DNA from 4 places in the Tatumella sp. UBA2305 genome. Region 1 is predicted to be linked to each of the others. Evidence: predicted binding sites of a transcription regulator. Region 1 holds the regulator's gene; each other region holds the start of a gene.
The links. Region 1 encodes CRP, which controls carbon source genes, mostly activating them, when cyclic AMP is high. Its sites were predicted from a motif close to ATGTGANNNNNNTCACAT; they were not measured.
Positions count from the first base shown of each region.

Region 2: B3Z23_RS17945 (iron-containing alcohol dehydrogenase) is a predicted target of CRP. The motif match lies at 3,516-3,533, and genes of this name have one in related genera.
Region 3: idnO (gluconate 5-dehydrogenase) is a predicted target of CRP. The motif match lies at 3,525-3,542, and genes of this name have one in related genera.
Region 4: B3Z23_RS17425 (nucleoside-specific channel-forming protein Tsx) is a predicted target of CRP. The motif match lies at 2,163-2,180, and genes of this name have one in related genera.

Region 1 is NZ_DDVT01000018.1:173,981-179,381, reverse strand. It holds gene B3Z23_RS11835 (LysE family translocator) at 1-246, opposite strand, end outside; gene B3Z23_RS11830 (hydrolase) at 304-1,320, shown strand; gene B3Z23_RS11825 (YheU family protein) at 1,323-1,544, shown strand; gene B3Z23_RS11820 (phosphoribulokinase) at 1,630-2,499, shown strand; gene B3Z23_RS11815 (OsmC family protein) at 2,536-2,940, opposite strand; gene crp (cAMP-activated global transcriptional regulator CRP) at 3,240-3,872, shown strand; gene B3Z23_RS11805 (YccS/YhfK family putative transporter) at 3,937-5,401, shown strand, end outside.
Region 2 is NZ_DDVT01000026.1:28,547-33,947, reverse strand. It holds gene B3Z23_RS17970 (FUSC family protein) at 1-226, shown strand, start outside; gene B3Z23_RS17965 (PTS sugar transporter subunit IIA) at 430-870, shown strand; gene B3Z23_RS17960 (PTS sugar transporter subunit IIB) at 945-1,226, shown strand; gene B3Z23_RS17955 (PTS ascorbate transporter subunit IIC) at 1,270-2,616, shown strand; gene B3Z23_RS17950 (aldo/keto reductase) at 2,651-3,475, opposite strand; gene B3Z23_RS17945 (iron-containing alcohol dehydrogenase) at 3,634-4,785, shown strand; gene B3Z23_RS17940 (ABC transporter permease) at 4,794-5,401, opposite strand, start outside.
Region 3 is NZ_DDVT01000002.1:43,405-48,805, forward strand. It holds gene narI (respiratory nitrate reductase subunit gamma) at 1-208, shown strand, start outside; gene B3Z23_RS00925 (substrate-binding domain-containing protein) at 275-1,279, opposite strand; gene B3Z23_RS00930 (MFS transporter) at 1,276-2,580, opposite strand; gene idnO (gluconate 5-dehydrogenase) at 2,661-3,425, opposite strand; gene B3Z23_RS00940 (hypothetical protein) at 4,041-4,649, shown strand; gene B3Z23_RS00945 (LacI family DNA-binding transcriptional regulator) at 4,842-5,401, shown strand, end outside.
Region 4 is NZ_DDVT01000025.1:37,048-42,448, forward strand. It holds gene B3Z23_RS17420 (MFS transporter) at 1-852, opposite strand, end outside; gene B3Z23_RS17425 (nucleoside-specific channel-forming protein Tsx) at 1,089-1,961, opposite strand; gene B3Z23_RS17430 (OsmC family protein) at 2,460-2,930, shown strand; gene B3Z23_RS17435 (LysR family transcriptional regulator) at 2,975-3,871, shown strand; gene B3Z23_RS17440 (MFS transporter) at 3,987-5,201, shown strand; gene B3Z23_RS17445 (peptide MFS transporter) at 5,250-5,401, opposite strand, start outside.

The DNA of each region.
Region 1 (5,401 bases):
ATACAGGCTTCCAGCAACTTTCAGCAATAAATGGAGAGCAGGATAGACCAGAATAAGGCCACCAATCCCAAAGGCCACCATGAGCAACATGACCTGCATGCCCAGCATAATGCCGAGCATCAGTGGAAATGACCGGATGAAACCAAAATTGGCGCCGGAGGCGGTAAGTAACATATTATTAGGGCCTGGTGTTATTGCCGCGACCCAAAGAAAGCCAAGTAACGAGAGAAATAATCCCATTTCCATGCGTGACACCATTCCTGTCTCAGGATTAAATTAACCTTTGAAACTATACAGTGAGTTATGGATCAGACAAGACCCGACGGTATGAAAATTTGTCGTAACGCAGCGGAGGAATTTACACCTATTCCTCAGTTGAAAAACCCTCATATTCAGACTCTTCTGCCAAGGATCCTGCGACGTATTGTGCGGATAAAACCCTACTGGCAGAGGCTTGAATTACCTGATGGTGATTTTGTTGATCTTGCCTGGAGCGAAAACCCGCAACATGCTCTGCATAAATCGCGGGCGGTTATTTTTCATGGACTTGAAGGAAGCGTTAACAGTCCTTATGCGCACGGATTACTGTCCTCATTTCAGAAACGCGGCTGGCTCGGTGTGGTAATGCATTTTCGGGGTTGCAGCGGTGAATCCAATCGTCGGAAACAGAATTACCACTCCGGAGATTTTGCCGATGCCAGCTATTTCTTACGCTGGATGAGGCAGACTATGGGGCAGGTTCCGACCGCCGCCACCGGCTTTTCTCTGGGCGGTAATATGCTGGCCTGCATGATGGGTTCACAGGGCAACGACTGCCTGCTGGACGCCGGCGTCATTGTTTCCGCTCCGCTGATGTTAGAGCCCTGTAGCTTTAAGCTGGAACAAGGGTTTTCGCGCTTCTACCAGTTCTACCTTCTGACACAGATGAAAAAGAACGTTCGCCGGAAACTTAAAGCTTATCCAGGGTTACTGGATATCACCGCCGAAAGACTGAATAAGATTCACCGGTTGCGGGAGTTTGATGATGAAATCACGTCAAAAAATCATGGTTTCATAGACGCTACTGACTACTATCGTCGTGCGAGTGGCATGCCTCTGTTATCTGGTGTCGAAAAACCAATGCTGATCATTCACGCTGAGGATGATCCATTCATGGTGCCGGATGTGATACCTAATCCGGAACATCTGTCGCCGAGCATCACTTATCAGTTGTCCCCATATGGTGGGCACGTTGGCTTTGTCGGAGGATCTCTGACTCGTCCGGTCATGTGGCTTGAACAACGCATTCCGCAATGGCTTTCAACCTGGCTGGATAAATAATCGTGATCATTCCCTGGCAACAAATCTCCCCTGAAACCCTGGATAACCTGATCGAGTCCTTTGTGCTCAGAGAAGGCACCGATTATGGCGAATATGAGCGTACACTGGCTGAAAAAACAGCGGATATTCGTCAGCAATTGAGTGCAGGGAAAATTGTCGTCGTTTGGTCAGAATTACATGAATCTGTAACTCTGATGCCTGCCAGTGATTTCAGGGCTGAGTAGTAACTTCTCCTTACTGACAGATGACACACGCTGCCAGACATGCTAACAATGCTGTCAGCCGTATCGGTCCAGGGAGCAAATTTTCATGTCCGCCAGACATCCTATTATTGCTGTGACCGGATCCAGCGGGGCCGGTACCACAACGACCAGCCTTGCCTTCCGTAAAATATTCCAGCAACTCAACATTCATGCCGCTGAGCTGGAAGGTGACAGCTTTCACCGCTACAGCAGACCAGAAATGGATGTTGCCATCCGCAAAGCCCGTGACTTAGGGCGACATATCAGTTACTTCGGCCCCGAGGCGAACGACTTCTCATTGCTGGAACAGACCTTTAACGAGTACGGCCTGCAGGGTACCGGCCGTTCACGAAAATATCTGCACACCTATGATGAAGCGGTGCCCTGGAAACAGGTCCCCGGAACATTTACTCCCTGGCAGCCACTGCCGGACAATACGGACGTGCTGTTTTATGAAGGTTTACACGGTGGAATTGTCACTGAACAGCATAACGTTGCCGATAAAGTGGACCTGATGGTAGGCGTAGTGCCTATCGTGAACCTGGAATGGATTCAGAAACTTGTCAGGGATATGCGTGAACGAAGCCACTCCAGAGAAGCAGTGATGGATTCAGTGGTACGCTCAATGGATGATTATATTAATTACATCACTCCACAGTTCTCACGCACCCACATCAATTTCCAGCGGGTACCGACTGTCGATACGTCTAATCCTTTCGCCGCCAAAACCATCCCTTCACTGGATGAAAGTTTTGTCGTGATCCATTTTCGTGGTCTGGAAGAAATTAACTTTCCCTATTTACTGGCCATGATCCAGGGTTCGTTTATTTCACATATCAATACACTGGTGGTGCCTGGCGGGAAAATGGGGCTGGCCATGGAATTGATTATGACTCCCCTGGTCAAACGACTCATGGAAGAGCGTTGCCTCAACTAAGGTCACGGGTGCTACCTGGCACCCGTGACCGCCTTGTTAGCGATTAATCACTTCAAAACTATGGGTAATGTTCACTCCTTTACCCAACATTAAAGATACGGAACAATACTTTTCTGCAGATAGCGTTACTGCCCGTTCAACGACGTTATCCGAAAGATTATGGCCGCTGACAATAAAATGCAGATTGATATGGGTAAACAAGCGAGGAGCTTCTTCACGACGTTCAGAAGTCAGCCTGACCTCACAATCAGCAACCTCATGGCGGCCTTTCTGCAGAATAGAGACCACGTCAATGGCACTGCAACTTCCGGTTGCCATAAGGACCATTTCCATCGGACTGGGTGCCTTATCGCCTGAGTTTCCATCCATCAGAACCTGGTGTCCGGACGCAGACTCCCCGATAAAGTTCAGTCCTTCGACCCATTTCACACGTGCCTGCATTATGCTCACTCTCAATTGTTAAAATTTCCGCCAGATTACTCCTTCAGAGTATAAACAGCAATCTGCCCCAAATGACAAAAGTCAGACAAGACAACAGGAGACAGTTTCGTCAGGGTGTGCTACAAACAGAGGGTAGAGTTTTTTTACCCGATGACAACTATGGCTAAACGAGCAGGATCGTCAGAAAGGAGCCTGACTGATTGTCGTGAATGCCAGCCGAAAATGCCCTATGATTTCAGCGCCCCACAGGAGCTTACCCCCTGTGTTTCCGGCACGATTACAACAGAGGATAGAAGAGAATGGTTCTTGGTAAACCACAAACAGACCCTACATTAGAATGGTTCCTGTCCCATTGTCATATTCACAAATACCCCTCCAAGAGCACACTTATCCATCAGGGTGAGAAAGCGGAAACCCTTTACTACATTGTTAAGGGCTCCGTCGCAGTTCTGATTAAAGATGAAGAAGGAAAGGAGATGATCCTCTCTTATCTGAATCAGGGCGATTTCATTGGAGAGTTGGGATTATTTGAGGAAGGTCAGGAACGAAGCGCCTGGGTACGTGCCAAAGTGGCATGTGAAGTTGCGGAAATTTCATACAAGAAATTTCGCCAGCTCATCCAGGTCAATCCCGAAATTTTAATGCGCTTGTCATCTCAGATGGCCCGGCGCCTGCAGGTCACTTCTGAAAAAGTAGGCAACCTGGCCTTCCTTGACGTGACTGGCCGTATCGCTCAGACGCTACTTAACCTGGCACGACAGCCGGATGCTATGACTCACCCGGATGGAATGCAGATTAAAATTACCCGTCAGGAAATTGGCCAAATCGTCGGCTGCTCCCGCGAAACAGTAGGACGTATTCTTAAAATGCTGGAAGATCAGAATCTCATCTCCGCGCATGGAAAAACGATCGTCGTCTACGGCACCCGTTAATTTGTGATATGCACGGCAGGCCCCTGCCGTGTTCCGTTTTACTGTCTACCTGCGGTTGTATCTGATGTGGCGCAGAATTATTTATCATCCGGAAGTCAATTACGCACTGCGTCAAACGCTGGTCCTCTGTCTACCCGTTGCGATTAGCTGGCTGGCGGGAGATCTGCAAAAAGGGCTGCTCTTCTCGCTGGTTCCCGCATGCTGTAATCTTTCCGGGCTGGACACTCCGCACCGTCATTTTTTTAAGCGCATTATTATTGGTGGATCGTTGTTTGCCTTCAGCAGCTTTCTGCTGCAATGGTTGTTGCAACATAATGTCCCACTACCATTTATTGTCGGAATTTTACCTCTGCTGATTGGTGTTTGCGGCGAAATCAGTCCATTACATGGCCGTCTGTTGCCGGGTGCGTTGATCGCCATGACTTTTACGCTCAGTCTGGCTGGAAGAATGCCGGTATGGGGCCCGCCACTATTATATGGCGGCGGAACATTATGGTATGGACTGTTTAACTGGTATTGGTTCAGACTGTCAAAAGATCAGCCGCTGCGGGAAACTCTTAGCCTGCTGTACCGTGCACTGGCTAACTATTGTGAAGCGAAATACGCACTACTCAGCAGTAACGATTATGATAAATCGCTGCCCGAACTGTTGAATTATCAACAAAAAGTTGTCGATCTGATAAATACTGGCTATCAGCAAATTCATATGCTTTCGGCGGAAAAAAACAGCCGCGAACGCTATTTAATCCGGACATTTATGATGGCCGAAGATTTGCAGGAACACATTTCTGTCACTCTTAGCCAGAGCAAAGATGTCAGGGAACTGGTGGAAAAAAGCCAGTCAGCGGACATAATCAAGCGTAATGCCGGGCAGGTGGCTGAGCAGTTAAGAAAGACAGCGGACAATATCCTGTATCACCAGATACCCGGCAAGTTTTCGATGAGTGAATCCCTGGAAGAGTTACAGAATATCGCCCGTCGGTATCCTGACAATCCTGTCGGACAATTTTACTCTTATCACTTCAGTAAAATAGCCAAAGTGCTGCAATCAGGGATGCCGCTTTATCGCCGTGATATTATGGCAGATACTCAGCGTCGTTTACCTTTTTGGCCGGCGTTACGCAGCTATTTGTCATTTAAATCGACGGCTCTGCGTACTGCAGGACGTTTCTCCGTGATGCTGATGGCAGCCAGTATGTTGGCCCTGTCGCTGAATATGCCAAAACCTTACTGGGTACTGATGACCATTATTCTGGTCAGCCAGAATGGTTATATCGCCACCCGGGTACGAATCCAACACCGTGCCCTTGGCACATTTGCCGGGCTTATTATTGCGGCCTTATCATTGAAGCTATCTACCCCGGAACCGGTCATCCTGCTCACGATGCTGGTGATTACACTGTTCAGCTATCTTTTCTCACGCCAGTATTACGGATGGGCGACGATTGGTTTTACCGTGACCGCGGTATACAGCCTGCAGTTATTATCACTGAATGGGGTGAATTTCCTGGTTCCCCGGCTGCTGGATA
Region 2 (5,401 bases), on a different contig from region 1:
GCAAACACTGTCAGAGTTTCACCAGCAAATTCGTGAAACTGCCGAGGATTTATCCAGGCAAAAAATGGCTATTCAGCGGGAGCGTGCTTATATCAGGCTTCAGCAGTTGCTGCACGAATATCTGGGGGTGATAAATATCCTGCCAGATAATGAAAAAATAACCATGGTAGTCAATGATTTACAGAATTTACTCAGTACCTACCGTGGTGAATTAATCAGTCGCTAATCTCTTTCTGTGCTTCTGCCTGTCAGTGGTCACCGGTTTTCCACTGACACCGGCAGATACCACTCCCTACCCTTTTGTTACAGCTATCCCGCAATTAATTGTGAAATACATCACAACATTAGCTATCGGCTTTATGTAATGTGAGACACTGATTTAAAAGGCTTTTTAAATCCCTGCGGTTTTCATTATGAAAAGGGTATGCAATGTTAGTTGATTATCTGAATGACCAAAATATCCATATTTGTGACTCTGTTGCCGACTGGCAGCAAGCCATTACATTGTCGGGAGACCCTTTGTTAAAACAAGGGATCATCACCCAGCGCTATATTGATGAAATTATTGCCGAACACGGGCGCACCGGTCCCTACTATGTGCTGGCACCGGGCGTCGCCATGCCCCATAGCCGTCCTGAAAATGGCTCAGTCGGCGTAGGCCTTTCACTACTGGTGATTAAACAGGGTGTGGACTTCGGCAGCACGGACAACGACCCGGTCAAAGTCATTTTTTTCCTTGCAGCCAAAGATGCTGACAGCCATATATCACTGATCTCCTCACTGGCTGAGTTACTGGATGAAGAGGAAAATATTGATCTTCTCGCTACAGGTAACCGCGAGACTATTCTCGAAGTGATTAACCGTTATTAAACAACACAGTGACGTTATTTAAACTCCGGCCCGGCAACTTATTCCGGGCCACTTTACTTCTCAGGGGATTTGCTATGAAAATTTATGCGGTGTGTGGTCACGGTCTGGGCAGTAGTTTTATGCTGGAAAAAAATATTAAAACAGTGATGACCAAAATTGGACAGGAAGCCGAGGTCAGCCATATTGACCTCGCCTCGGTCACTAATAATTTAGCGGATATCTTTGTCGTGGGCCAGGACCTTGCTCCGGGGATTACCGGCAAAGTCGACGCGCATAAGGTTGTTGTACTGAAAAGTATTATCGCTAAAACAGAACTGGAAGAGAAACTGACTCAATGGCTGGCGGATAACGCCTGATTGCGGTTAACCATCTGAATTGTATGCCTTCGGGAGCGTAACTATGGGTTCAGTTCTCTCATTCTTTCTTGATATCCTGAAAGTACCGTCCATTCTGGTCGGTCTTATTGCACTGATTGGTTTGTGTGCACAGAAAAAAAGTATCGATTTAATTATCCAGGGCACCATTAAGACTATCCTGGGTTTTCTGGTTCTGAGCGGTGGTGCTTCCGTTCTGGTGACCACTCTTGGACCCCTGGGCGGCATGTTTGAGCATGCATTTAATGTGCAGGGGGTTATTCCGAATAATGAAGCCATAGTTTCATTGTCAATGAGTAAATACGGCGAAAGTACCGCCTATATTATGGCGTTCGGCATGGTCGCCAATATATTTCTGGCAAGATTCAGCCGGTTTAAATATATCTACCTGTCTGGCCACGTCTCCTTTTATATGGCCTGTATGCTGGCGGTTATTTTAAGCATTGCCGGTTTCAGTGGTATCTCACTGGTGATTTGTGGTTCTCTGATAATGGGCATTTTCATGGTTGCGCTACCGGCGTTGGCACAGCCATTTATGCGCAAAATCACCGGTGAAGATGATGTCGCACTGGCGCATACCGGTACTATTGGTTATGTGCTTTCAGGGGTTATCGGTAAGCTGGTCGGTAAAAATTCAGCATCCACTGAGGAAATGAATTTACCCAAAAATCTTGGTTTTCTGCGCGACAGTACCATTTCGATTTCTCTGACCATGATGGTGGTATACATCATTCTCTGCCTGTGTTCAGGCAGCAGCTACGTTGAACAGAATTTCAGTCAGGGACAGAACTTCGTTATCTTCTCGGTCATCATGGGAATTACCTTCGCGGCCGGAGTGTATATCATTCTTGCCGGGGTACGTCTGATACTGTCGGAGATTATTCCTGCATTCCAGGGTTTTTCTGAGCGACTGGTTCCTGATGCAAAACCTGCGCTGGACTGTCCGATTGTCTACCCTTACGCACCTAATGCGGTACTGATCGGTTTTGTTTCCAGTTTTGTCGGTGGTCTGGTTGGGCTGCTTATTCTGGGCAAACTGGACTGGGTATTGATTCTGCCCGGGGTCGTACCGCACTTCTTCACCGGAGCGACTGCCGGAGTATTCGGTAATGCTACCGGTGGACGGCGAGGAGCAGTAATTGGTGCGTTTGCTAACGGGCTTCTCATCACCTTTCTGCCGGCAATATTACTGCCGTTACTGGGTCAGGTCGGTCTGCAAAATACCACCTTCTCGGATTCTGACTTCGGTGTGGTAGGAATTTTGCTGGGCAACGCGATAAAATACCTGACACCCAGTGTGATTATTTCACTGCTGGCAGTTATCTACATCCTGATGATCGGCTACAACATGATTGCCAGGAAAAAAGCCTGATAAGCGCCCGGACGGGAGGCATATCCCGTCCGTTTCACCGCCGATCAAGCGGTTGTTTGCTGGTCGGAGGTGGAAAAACGCCGTTAATGGCCGCAATATCAGCCGGGGAAAGCATTATTCCACTGGCCAGAGCATTCCGCTGCGCATGTTCAGGATTACCGGTTTCCGCAATCGCCGTCATGTTTTTCTGCAACAATATCCATGCCAGAGCAATCACAGAAGCCTCTGTGCCATGTTCCATAGCAATCCGTTCCAGTACCGGTGCTCTTAGCAAGGGAGCTCCGGCCCCGCCCAGTGGAGAATAGGCCATCAGGCTGACACCCGCCTGCTGACACAACGAAATCAGCCGGTACTCAATGCCTCTGCTCTGACAATTGTAAAGCACCTGATTAATCTGGCAGTTTTCACCTCCCGGAATACTCAGTAAACACGACATATCCTGAATATCAAAATTTGAAACGCCCCACCCCCCAATCAGTCCCTCTTTTCGCAAGGCTTCCAGACTTCTCACCGCCCAGGGCAAATAGCCAGGGTACCGCCAGTGCAGCAGGTAAAAATCCAGATAGTCTGTCCTGAGCCGTTTGAGCGAGGCAAGGCACTGTCGCCTGGCAAGTAACGGGTTGGCATTCCATGGGAAAATTTTCGATATCAGACATACTTCCTCACGCCGGGTTGCCATCACTTTGCCAACCAGCCGTTCTGAGCGACCCAGCCCATACATTTCTGCGGTATCAATGGTAGTAATTCCTGAATCGATAGCCTGATGTAACGCACTTATCTCCGTTTTTTCCGGATAACGACCGCTACCCAGATGCCAGGTCCCGGCAGCCAGTGGCGAAAGATATTGCTGTTTTTTCATACTACTCCTGCGAGTAAAATCAGAATGCGCTGGGATCAGTATGTGATCAGGATCGCCTTAACTGCAAATGCCGCCACTATATATGTCAGAGAGCTCACGGGAACTGGAATTATCAGACACTCTGCACGACACTAATAATTTACCTCAGGAGTCAGACGGTGACACAACAGACCAGCCTCTTTTGTAATCAACAGACCATTTCCGGTCCGGGAAGTATCCGCCAACTCAGCCAGCTCATTGCACAACCCGCGTTGCCTACCCTGCTCTTCAGTTGCCGTTCTTTTCTGGAAAGTGAGGTCTGGCAGCAGTTACAGGAAACCCTTTCTCCCTGGATTATCGGGATAATCACGGTCAGCCATGAAGCCTCACCGCAACAACTGGATGAATGGGTGACTGACTGGCGTGGCAGAGCGGAAAGAGTGGTGGCTATTGGCGGAGGGAGTGTGCTGGATGCCGGTAAAGCCTTCAGTACACTCTGCCTGCAACCCCTTTCGACCGTCCATTACCTGGAAAAAATTGGCGATACCCCCCTGGATGGAAAACGGCTGCCGCTTATCGCCGTCCCCACCACCGCCGGTACAGGCAGTGAAGCCACCCAAAACTCGGTAGTAACAGATCAACAGCACTATCAGGTGAAGGCATCTTTGCGTCATCCCCGTCTGGTTCCGGATATTGCCATACTTGACCCGTTATTGCTCCGCCACGCGCCGGCTGCCGTGTTGACCCGCTGCGGTATCGATGCTTTTACGCATCTTTTTGAAGCCTGGCTCTCTGCAAAAAGCAGCTTTTTCAGTCGCCAGTTTTCCCTGCAGGGTATGCAGTTATTTATCGCCGCATGGCCAGATCTCGACCGTCAGGATCAGCGCGGAGATAAGGCCAGAGAGAAGATAATGATGGCCTCGTGGCTGGGCGGGCTGAGCTTATCAATGGCAGGACTCGGCGTGATTCACGGAATTGCCGGGGAAGCTGGCGCTATTATGCCGTGGCATCACGGCGAAGTGTGTGGTCGGTTACTGTTGCCGTTCCTCGCCTTATGTGCCGAAGAGCCGCATCCTGAACTGCAGGCCAGACTGACTGAACTGCATCATCACCTGTTTCCGTCACACAAAGAGGCCAGCCCGGCCAGGTTTCTGGCGGGGTGGCTGACACAAAATTCAGTTTGTGATTTCTGGCAGTCTCCTCCCTCTCTGAATCATTCACAACTGGAAAAAATACTCAGTACCTCAAACAGTAAAAACTCTTTGATCAGCTATAACCGTGAGCAAATGCTGTTTATGATTCGCGAAAGCTGGCCGGTTATCGATGAATAACCGGTTTATCAGCGCCGGAAAAATCGCAGAAAGGCGTTTCTGTGCTGTCGGTCCCGAAAAGTACTGATCAGAAACTCCAGAAGGTTAAATAATAAACAGAGCAATAATAACACCATCACATACGGCAATGCGTTTTGCCAGGGTAATCCCATCTGATTAACTCCGGCAATCGCTTTAACAGCCCATGTGGAAGGCAGTAAATCAGATAACAGACGAACACCCCATGGCATTGCCTGCACCGGCCAGATAGTCCCGGAAATATAGAATACCGGCATGGTAATAAATGACAGTGTCAGATAAACAATCTCAACCCGCCGGATACATTCGGTAAGCAGATTGCCAAGACTTATCACCGCCAGCAAAAACGGGAATGTCAGTAACAAAAGTTCAATGATAGTCGCTGTTTGCCGGTAACCGAGAACCCAGGGCCAGAGTCCGAACAGTACAACCGACAAAAATAACCAGATGGGCACCAGAGCTGAATAGGCCCCGAGTATCACCGCCAGTGACGGTTTGCCACGCGCACTGATGGTCAGATTCACACGGACACTGGCAATCAACAGGGAGTGCTGCAACAACATCACCAACAATCCGGGAAAGATGATGGCCGCAAAAC
Region 3 (5,401 bases), on a different contig from region 1:
GAAACTGGTCGCATGGGCACAGTCCGTAGTGACCTTCCGGGGAAATGCAGCGGCCAGTCTGGAAGGTGTTGCTGTGATTTACCGGATACACCTGGTGCTGGGGATGACACTGTTTTTACTGTTCCCGTTCACCCGGCTGGTACATATCTGGAGTGCGCCGGTTGAGTATCTGACACGGAGATATCAACTGGTACGTTCGCGTCGCTAAGCCGGTGCCAGAAGCTGACTACAGCCTCTGGCAGGCTCTGCCCGGTGCAACAGAAAGTGATACCGGCTACAAGGTATCCCCCATAAATAGCCGGTATCCCAGATCGATACAGAGTTCATCCGCTGCCGGGTCGCCGTTTTTTTCCAGCCTGTTCAACAGTTGGCGGGTCGCGACCTGGCCGATAGCCAGTCTTGGCGTAATCACACTGGCCAGTTTTTGCTGATTGGCGTGACCGATATCCAGACCGTGGAATCCGGCGATCGCAATCTGCTGCGGAACTTCAATTTTCCGGGCCTGGCACTCCAGTAAAACCCCCACGGCCAGGTCATCATTGGTACAGAACACCGCATCGGTTTGCGGATACTTCTGCATAATCTGCCCGAACATTTTCTGTCCGAGAGCCATTGACGAGATCTCTTTCGGCACAATATGCCGCCCTGTCATTCCCCGTCGCTGCAGGGCCTGTTGAACCCCCCGGTAGCGGCTGATATCACGCGGATCGTCCATCGAGCCCAGAAAAACAATATGCTGTCGCCCACGGGTAATCAGTTGTTCAGTCATATCGCAGGCAGCCTGTTGGTTATCAAAACCTACCTGCAAATCCAGCGCGCCGGGGCCAATTTCCATCAGTTCAGCCACCGGTACACCGGAGGCACGAATGCTGCCGAGCGCAGCTGTACTGTGTTGTCTTCCAGTCAGAATCAGTGCATCAATGTGATATGAAAGCAGTGTGATAATTTTTCGCTGTTCGGTCAGCGGATCATAGTCGTGACTGGCAATAATCGTCTGATAATTGTGTTCTTCCGCTACCTGCTGAATGCCTTCGAGCACATCAGAAAAAATCTGATTACGGAATGAGGGAATAATCACTCCCAGAGTCCGGCTGCGGGCCCCGGCCAGAATGTCCGGTAACCGGTTAGGTATGTAGTCATGCTGGCGCATGACAGCATCGATGGCCTGACGGCTGCGTTCAGAAACATTTTCTGGCCCCCGCATGTAACGGCTGACGGTCATTTTGGTCAGTCCGGCGAGAGTCGCGATATCCTGCAAAGACATCCTGTTCCGCTTCATCGGGGCTCCTGGTTTTCAGCATCAACATTGAGTAACGGGGCAGTCTGTCGGTTCCCTGCGGGAACTTTCAGGAAAAATACCAACCCTACTGACACCAGTAATGCAATGGCCATAAAAGTATAAGAAGCTCCCGGACCGCCGGTCAGACCATTGAGATAGCCCACCAGCCAGGCTCCGACAAATGCCCCCAATGCACCGCAACAGTTAATTAATCCGATGGAAATACCTGCCACATTTTTTGGCAGTAATTCAGGGATCAGCGCGAAAAATGGTCCATAAGGGGCATACATACAGGCAGCGGCCAGCACCAGTAAGCCATAGGATAACCAGAATGAGTAGCTCCCCAGCAGCCACGACCCAAAAAAGGTGACGGAAGCTAACAGTAACAGGGGCCAGATAAATCGCCGACGCAAGCCGGTTTTATCTGACAACCACGAAATCACCAGCATAGTAATTATAGCGGCCAGATAAGGCGCGGCAGCCAGCCAGCCTGCCTGGACAATGTTTACCGATCCGGCAGTTCGCAGAATGGATGGCATCCACATCATAAACCCATAGACTCCGATGCTCCACAGCGCGTGTAATACACAAAGCACTACCACATTGCGGGAGCGTAAGGCCTGCGGCACATTGCGCATGGGTGGTATCGCCTGCTGCTCTTCGGCCATGGCACTGGCCAGTTGCTGCTTTTCTGCTTCTGTCAGCCAGCTCACCTGTTCCGGTTTATCACGGACAATACACCACCAGAAGATGGCCCAGATTAAGGCAGGAACCCCCTCGAAAATAAACATTTCCCGCCAGCCAAACGCATTAATCAGATATCCCGAGACAATAGACATCCATAACACCGTCACCGGATTACCTAGTACCAGAAAGGTGTTGGCACGTGATCGTTCCTGGCGGGTAAACCAGTTGCTGATATAGATTAACATTGCCGGCATCACAGCCGCTTCCACCACTCCGAGGATAAAACGGATCACCATCAGCGCCGGAATATTACTGATAAGACCGGTCGCGGCGGCACAAAATCCCCATAACAGCAAACTGGTGAACACCAATTTACGTACACTACGTTTTACCGCATAGATAGCTCCGGGTACCTGGAAAAAGAAGTAACCGAGGAAGAACAGTGCACCAATCAGGGAAGAGGTACCCCGGCTGATTCCCAGGTCACTCTCGATACCTGACGCTGCGGCAAAGCCATAGTTTGCCCGATCCAGATAAGCCAGGCTGTAGGTAATAAAAATAACCGGCATTAAATACCACCACCGTTTTACCGGCAGTTTTCTGCTGTTATCCATGGAGGAAAATCCTGTGTCGGCCCTGGTGATAGCCGGAGAATAATGCGCAGGGCAAACGCCTTAACGTCCGCCCTCACGATTTAAACCGAGGCCAGCATTCCGCCATCGACGAATAAGACATGACCGTTAATGAAATCCGATGCTGCCGCAGAGAGGAATACAGCAGCGCCCATCAGCTCTTCTGGTTTTCCCCAACGCGCGGCCGGGGTTCTGTGACACAGCCAGTCAGAAAATTGCTTATCGTTGACCAGAGCCGCCGTCATCTCTGAGTCAAAATAGCCAGGAGCAATCGCATTGACCTGAATGTTATAGCGTGCCAGTTCGACGCACATCCCACGGGTCAGCATTTTTACTGCGCCTTTTGACGCGGCATAAGGAGTAATATTATCGCGCCCTAATTCGCTCTGCATTGAGCAAATATTGATAATTTTTCCTCGTTTACGGAGCATCATTTTGCGGGCAACCTGCTGTGAAACCAGAAAAACTGACTTCTGATTGACGTCAATAATCCGATCCCACTGTTCTACCGGAAACTCAGTGAAAGGAGCACGATGCTGTATTCCGGCATTGTTGATCAAAATATCCAGAGGACCCGTTTCAGTTTCAATACTGTCGATGGCTGCCGTCACTGCCACGGGATCGGTAACATCAAAAGCACGGGCACTGGCACGGATACCCAGCGCCTGTAACTCTGCGACCGCATTTTCACATCGTTGCGGGTCACGACCATTAATAATGACTTCTGCACCATGCTCTCCCAACCCACGAGCCATCAGTAAACCCAGTCCCTGCGTTGAACCGGTGATCAACGCCCGCCTGCCGGTTAAATCGAATAATTTACTCATCAGAAGCTCTCATTTCATTAGCTGTTACGCGTAACTTTAACTGCCATTCACCTTAACATGAAAGAGGCTGGTGGCTGTTTTTTGTCCTTTATTTTTAATATGTGATCTTTGTCTGATTTATCACTTGTATATTTTCCTGCCCACGGTTAAGCCCTGCTTAGGTTTTGCTCGTCAGGCTGCCTGCGCGATGTTGTTCATCCCGCTCAGCAAACCGCTCAAATTTTCGTGACAAGGGTTCCTGCGGGTAATTTGTGTCAATTGCTGTATATAAAAGTGACAAATAAATCCCGGGACAATGATTATTTATGCCAGGTATTCTGAGCCTCAAGTTTTTTAATTAGCGTCTAAAAGGCTCCACATAACAAGCTGACCAAACTGTAATATTCTTATTTTTAGATAATTCAACCCTGTCTGCTGGAACGAGGGGTAAATAACTGCCATAATCAAACGATATTATTATTATCAGGGGGAGAAATTCTGCTTACCAAATAATCACGTGAGTCGGATGTCATCACAGGCATCATCCGCCAGCGTCTCACGCGTGCACCAACACCAATATCACCGGTAAATGGATTTCACATAAAAATCAACATTGTAAATAAAATGTGGTGCTATATGAATAACAAGGAAGTCATTCGGTCAATTGCTATTATTGATACCTGTAATTATACCTGCATAGCTATTAAAACATTATGCAGATACATTTCTGACAATATATCTGTTCATGAATTCTCTTCTGTCGAAGAGCTACTTAATCACCCCTCTGCTGACAGTTTTGAATTCATTTTCTATGACACCCTGACCACCCGTTCGATAGTCATAGACCCGGAAAGCGATATTTTCAGAATCAAACAATATTTACCCGAATGTAAAGTTTGCCTGCTTTCTGTCCTGCATCAGTTTATGAGTATCAAAAACGCCGATTTTGAACTGGATAAACGATTATCTCTGGATGACTTCAGTTTTTTCATCCGTATACTTTGCCGTAACAACAGTGAGAAATGTAAAAGAAATTATAGTGTTATCTTTAATAACCGGCTAAACCTCAACAAAGAGCAGGTTTCTCTGTTGCGTGCTTACCTGTACAACCTGAACACTAAAAATATTGCAGAGCTCCTTAACTGTAATCTGCGAAAAGTCTACTTCTACCGGGAAGGAGCCATAAAAAAGGGGGCTGAGCAGAAGCAATTCTTTCGTTCCATCGGTCGTTTGATAAATCCCTGAACCGGCCGGCAGTGCCCGGGAGTCTGACTTTGTGGGTCCCGGGCCGTAGCCCTGTATTCCCGATGGCCATCAGAGACCGTTATAAATTTCAGATTTCATTGAGTGACATTCCGGCTATTCTTACAGTAACCTGTTGCCACGCTGGCGGCATTCTGCTGCAGCTATTCCGTTTAGGTTATCTGGATCTCCGGTATGAAAAACCAGCGTATTACACTGCATGATATTGCCTCTCTGGCCGGAGTGACTCCCATGACGGTCAGCCGTTATCTGAGGACACCAGAAAAAGTCACGGCTGAAACATCACAGCGGATTGCAGAGATTATCAAAGAACTGGGCTATCAGCCGGATCAGGACAATGCGCAGATTGCCAGCCAGACCACAGCCCGCATTGGTGTTTTGATCCCGTCATTTCATAATCAGATATTCCCGGGGCTACTGGCCGGTATTGAATCGGTCATCAGCAATACCACTTTCAAAACCGTTGTGGTCAGTTACGATTATGATGCTGAGCGGGAAGAGGAACAAATTGCCGCACTGCTGGCAATGCAGGTAAAAGGAATCATTCTTTCTGAATCAACACATACATTACGTGCCGAAAAATATCTTAAAGCTGCTGCTATTCCTGTCGCAGAAGTGATGGGCAATCAGTACCAGCCCGGGCGGATCTGTGTCGGATTCGATAACCAGCAAGCTGGCTTTGATATGACCCGGCTACTGCTTAGCCGGGGTAAGCAAAACATTATCTATTTCGG
Region 4 (5,401 bases), on a different contig from region 1:
TTTCCGCCATTCCGGCGCCCATATTTCGCTGAATTTCCCCTTGCGCGGAGTGGCCGTTAAATCTGCATGTGGCAGTTGCTCCACGGAGGGAGGTGTCACCCCACAACGTATTTCCATGGCACTAAGCACCTGGTGAGCTTCCTGATGGCGGCCCTGTTGTGCCAGCCAGCGAGCCGATTCCGGCAGATTACGGCGAATACTCCAGATCACTAACGAGCAGACCGCCCCGGCAATAATCACCCAACGCCAGCCTTCCAGATTCAGCAGTGTTTGCGGAATCAGCCACCACGACATTAGCGCCACGGCCGGTACCGACAAAAACTGAATAAAAAAGGAGAAGGCAAACGCCCGGCTCCGTAAATGAGCCGGCATCCATTCGGCCAGATAGGTATCAATAGTAACCAGTTCCACTCCCAGACCAATCCCGACCAGAAAGCGGCACAAAATAATGCCTTCCGCACTGTTCTGAAATGCCATCACTAATGAAAAGATCCCGTACCAGGCGAGGGCACACATAAAGCTGAAGCGACGGCCGAATTTATCGGCGTATTTCGCCAGCAAACTGGCGCCGACAAATAACCCCAGAAAAGTGACTGAAGCGAATGCAGCCTGATCAGATATACCGAAAACGCCATCCTTTCCCAGATGAAATATCTTTTCAGAGAGTAAACCTGAACTAATATATCCCGTTTCGAATAAATCATAGAGTTCAAAAAAACCGCCCAGCGCCAGAAGAGAAATAAAACGCCACAGACTTTTGCTGGAGGGTAATGCATCGATGCGTGCAGCGATGGTGTAATTATTACTTTGCGGAACAGCAGAATATCCTGCTGTGGTACAGGTAGATGACATAACGAACTTAACCTCGGGATCACTGTATTTGCAATGCTGCGAATCACATTATTAGTATCGGATATCAGGGGTGATCAGCAGTGAACAAACAGCAGAATAGTCGAAGGAAAGAAAAAAGACGAGATTAAATATGATTAATTAGCGGGGGATATCAGGTTTTTTATTCCTGCAGAAAAAAGATTTCCTGCAGGAATAACACGGCTAACTACATTCGCTGTGTGGCAGCGAGGGGTTTATCAGAAACTATAACCGACAACGGCATAATATCCCCAGCCGGTGGCCCGGGTGTTGAAATCGCCGCTGCCAAAGTTAAGTGTGGTACCTTCTGACCATTGTCCGCCGTTATGGAAATAACGGGCCACCAGAGAATAGTGCCAGTGGTCATAGCTCAGTGACAGAATATGGCTGGAGGCGATAGAGTTCCCGGAACGTGACGGGCCTGATTTCTCACGCAGGTCAGAATCCCAGTCAAAGTTGGTAAATCCGATATAACTTAAATTGCCGCCCCAAAGCGTGGTCAGAGGCAGGAAGTATTTAATTTTAAAACGGTAGCCATCCCAGCTGTTTTCATTCGCCGCACCGTAGTTTTCCCACTGATATTTAGCGTAAACGTTTAACGACAATCCCAGTTTAGTGCCGGTATCGATATCCGTACCTAATCCCATATACCAGGTATTCTGGCGGTTGTCGTTATTCGGCCCCATGTCATAGATATAGTTGTTGGCAAAATACCACTCTTTAAAGGGGCCGAATGCCAGGCTGGTACCGGTCAGCTTATCTATAGAAAAACGGGGTTCAATTTCCATAAACAGAGGAGAGCCTACCCCTTTGTCCCAGATCCCGTTATCGTTACCGTTACCGATACCAAAGAATTTGGGTACATCGACATAGCCGTAGAAATCAAACCAGTCTTTATGGGCAAACGCTTCGTATTCGAGGTATAAATCATTATTCACCTTCGGTCCGAAGCGGGTGTGGTAACTGCCGACCACGTTAACGCTTTGGTGCCACCAGTCAGAAACATACTGCGGAGATGTATCTGCGGCGTAAGACGAGCCCATGACTGAACCCGCGAAAACTGTTGCTGCCATCATTAATTTATATTTCATTTTATATTGACCACTCGCTTTTTTTACCAATCACGCCGTACGCTGACGGAGTAAATAACCACGCAGAAAAAGAAATCAAACCATAAAGATAGTTCCGGGCGTGCCGGTACTCTGTCAGGCAGGATCATGCCTGATATCATACGCGAGTAATCATACATAATTCACATTTGACAAAAGTTGTTGCAGTTTAAATCACCATTAATGTGATTATGATCACATTAATGAACGAGACATACGGAACTTTTCCTGCCGGTAGTCTGCCAGCTAAACTTGTGGGTGAGACGTCGCTGACCAATGAAGAAAATTTTCGGGAGCGGTTTTATCCGGAAAACAGGGCCTGTTCCCCCTGCAGTTCCGGGGCCGGAACACATTCGTGTCAGCGTTATGACAGTGGTTAAACAATAAGTAAGTGTTATGATTAAACCGCCATAATCGGCGGGTTTTGCCACAGTAATCGCATTTTATCACCTGAAATTTTCAAACGGTTAGGAGCTACAGATGGCTGTCAGACAACATCATTATCAGGTCACCGTGACATGGACAGGGAATCGCGGAGAGGGAACTTCCTCCTATACTGCTTACGATCGCTCATCTGATTTACAGGCCACCGGCAGGGATCCCATCGCTTTGAGCGCTGACCCGGCGTTCCGTGGTGACGCTTCCCGCTGGAATCCGGAACAATTGCTGCTGGCTTCTGCTTCTGCCTGCCATAAATTGTGGTATCTGCACGTTTGTGCTGACGCCGGAATCATTATTGATGAGTATCAGGATAACGCTGAGGGAACCATGGTTGAGGGCGTACGCGGGCATTTTACCCGCATGACTCTGCGGCCGCAGATCCGCCTGCGTCATCCTGAAGATCAACCGCGAGCAGCAGATCTGCATCACAAAGCCCACGATGCTTGTTTTATTGCTAATTCACTGAATTTTCCGGTGGATATTGAACCAGTATTTTTACACGATAAGTAGTTAGTCGTTTGTGCTGAGACGGCCATTTAACAAGAGGATAGCTTGTGCAACAGGGTGAAAACTTATTAGCGATGTATATTTTCTCCCGTGTTGTGGAGCAACAAAGCTTTAGCCATGCGGCTAAAATCCTCGGGATCTCTACGGCCACTGTCAGCCGGGAGATAGCGGCTTTGGAAACACGACTGGCGATGAAACTGCTGCATCGTACGACACGTAAAGTGACGGTAACCGAATGTGGTCAGCAGTACTACCGCTATTGTGAACGAATCAGTGCGCAGCTGGAGAGTGCCGAAGATTTTATCCGGCAAATGCACAGCCAGCCGGGTGGTCAGGTCCGGCTGATGACTCCGGTGACTTACGGCTGTCAGTGTATTGTGCCGGTATTACAACCTTTTATGCAGCATCATATCCATGTGCGGATAGATCTGGACCTCAGTGACCGTGAGCCGGATATGGAGCGGGATGATATTGATGTGGCGATAGTGGTACGCCAGCGTCCACCGGAATATGAACGGTGCCGGCCGTTGTCGGTCATTCATTGGGGATTGTATGCCAGCCGGGAGTATCTGGCGCAGAATCCGCCGGTCACCCGGCCGGAGCATCTTAACAGCCACCAGCTGCTGACCTTTCATGGCTCAGCACACCAGGCGGCGCTCTCTTTTCAGCGCGAGAAAAAACGAGTCGGGATTAACGCAGTCAGCCGTTTCCGGGCCAATAACAGCATGGCATTGCTGACAGCCGCTTGTGCAGGTGCCGGGATTGCCTGTCTGCCCTCCTATATGGTGTCCCGGGCGCTGACGGACGGTGTTTTACAACCGGTATTGCCCGACTGGCAGTTGCCCAGCTATCACAGTTATCTGCTGCTTAAACAACCGGAACAACACTCCTCGCCGGTGACCTGGTTGTGCGACATGCTGACCGGGAAGCTCAGTCACAGTTGATTATTACGGTGTGGTAACAATCCGGAGCCAGCAGGTAAATATCCGTGCCGATATAGGGCTTTTTTCCGCTGGCAGTTATTCTGTCATCTCCACAACAATCTACGGGTTAATTTCAATGACAGAATCTTCGGGTGAGGCGGCGGAACAGCATATTTACTGGCGACGCAATCTTTGGGTATGTACTCTGGGTTCGTTCACCACTCTGATAGCAATGACACTGCTGTTACCGTTTTTGCCGCTTTACCTTCATTCTCTCGGTGTAGAAGAAGAAGCCAGCATTGCACACTGGTCGGCGGTGGCCTACGGTGCGACCTTTCTGACAGCGGCGCTGACGGCCCCGTTATGGGGGCGTCTGGCGGACAAATATGGACGTAAACTGATGCTGATCCGTGCCAGCCTGGGGATGGCTGTCGCCATGTCACTGATGGGGATGGCAACGGCGCCCTGGCAGCTGGTGGCATTACGTTTACTGGCGGGATTACTCGGGGGCTATGCTTCCGGGTCGATGATTTTGGTGGCTTCACAGACGCCAAAGGAAAAAACCGGCTGGGCAGTCGGGATTCTTTCGTCAGGTGTTATGGCTGGCAACATTGCAGGACCCTTGGTCGGTGGTGTGTTACCCGGCTGGATGGGTATCCGTGCCACCTTTTTGCTGACCGGTGCGATCATCTTTATCACTTTTCTCGCCACCTTATTCTTACTGAAAGAACAGCGCCAGCCACCCAAAAAAACGGCCACCAGTGCTGTGGCAGAAACTCCGGCGGCGATACCGCTACCCGTAAAAATCATGTGGATATCCGGCATGTTACTGGTTTTCGCCAGTATGTCGGTTGAGCCGATTATTACGCTGTATGTCGCCACATTTACCCCATCATTACAACATGCCACCCTGCTGGCCGGGATAGTGATGGCGGCGACTGCCCTCGGCAGTATTTTAGCGGCCCCGCGCATCGGCGCACTGGCTGACAGAGTTGGACACTGGCGGGTTTTATCTTTCGGTCTGGTTGTCTGCGGGATATTGCTGATTCCGCAGGCATTTGTGACCGCGGTCTGGCAGTTAGTCGTATTGCGTTTCTGTATGGGGCTGGCGTTGGGCGGTATGTTGCCCTGTATCACCGCGATCATCCGTCATCATGCCGGGGCCAATAACACGGGCCGGTTACTGGGATATTCAACTTCAGCACAATATATAGGTCAGGTGACCGGACCATTGTTTGGCGGGCTGGTGGCCGGTAAATTCGGTACTCCGGCCGTATTTATTGGGACGGCACTGGTGATGCTGGTGGCCGGAGCACTCAATATCAGCTGGCGTCTGAAAAATCAGAGTTGAGTAAAATTTATCCGGCCGGTGCAGTTATCTGCCCGGCCGGAATATGGATCAGGATTTTACGCTGCTGAGTGGATTGATTAACCGACGCAGTACCGGAATAAGCAGGGCGATGATAATCGCTGCAATGACCGATCCCCAGCCGAGAATATTGAAAATATGACTGTATCCCGGGTTAGTAGCCAGCGGGGTGGAGCCCGCAT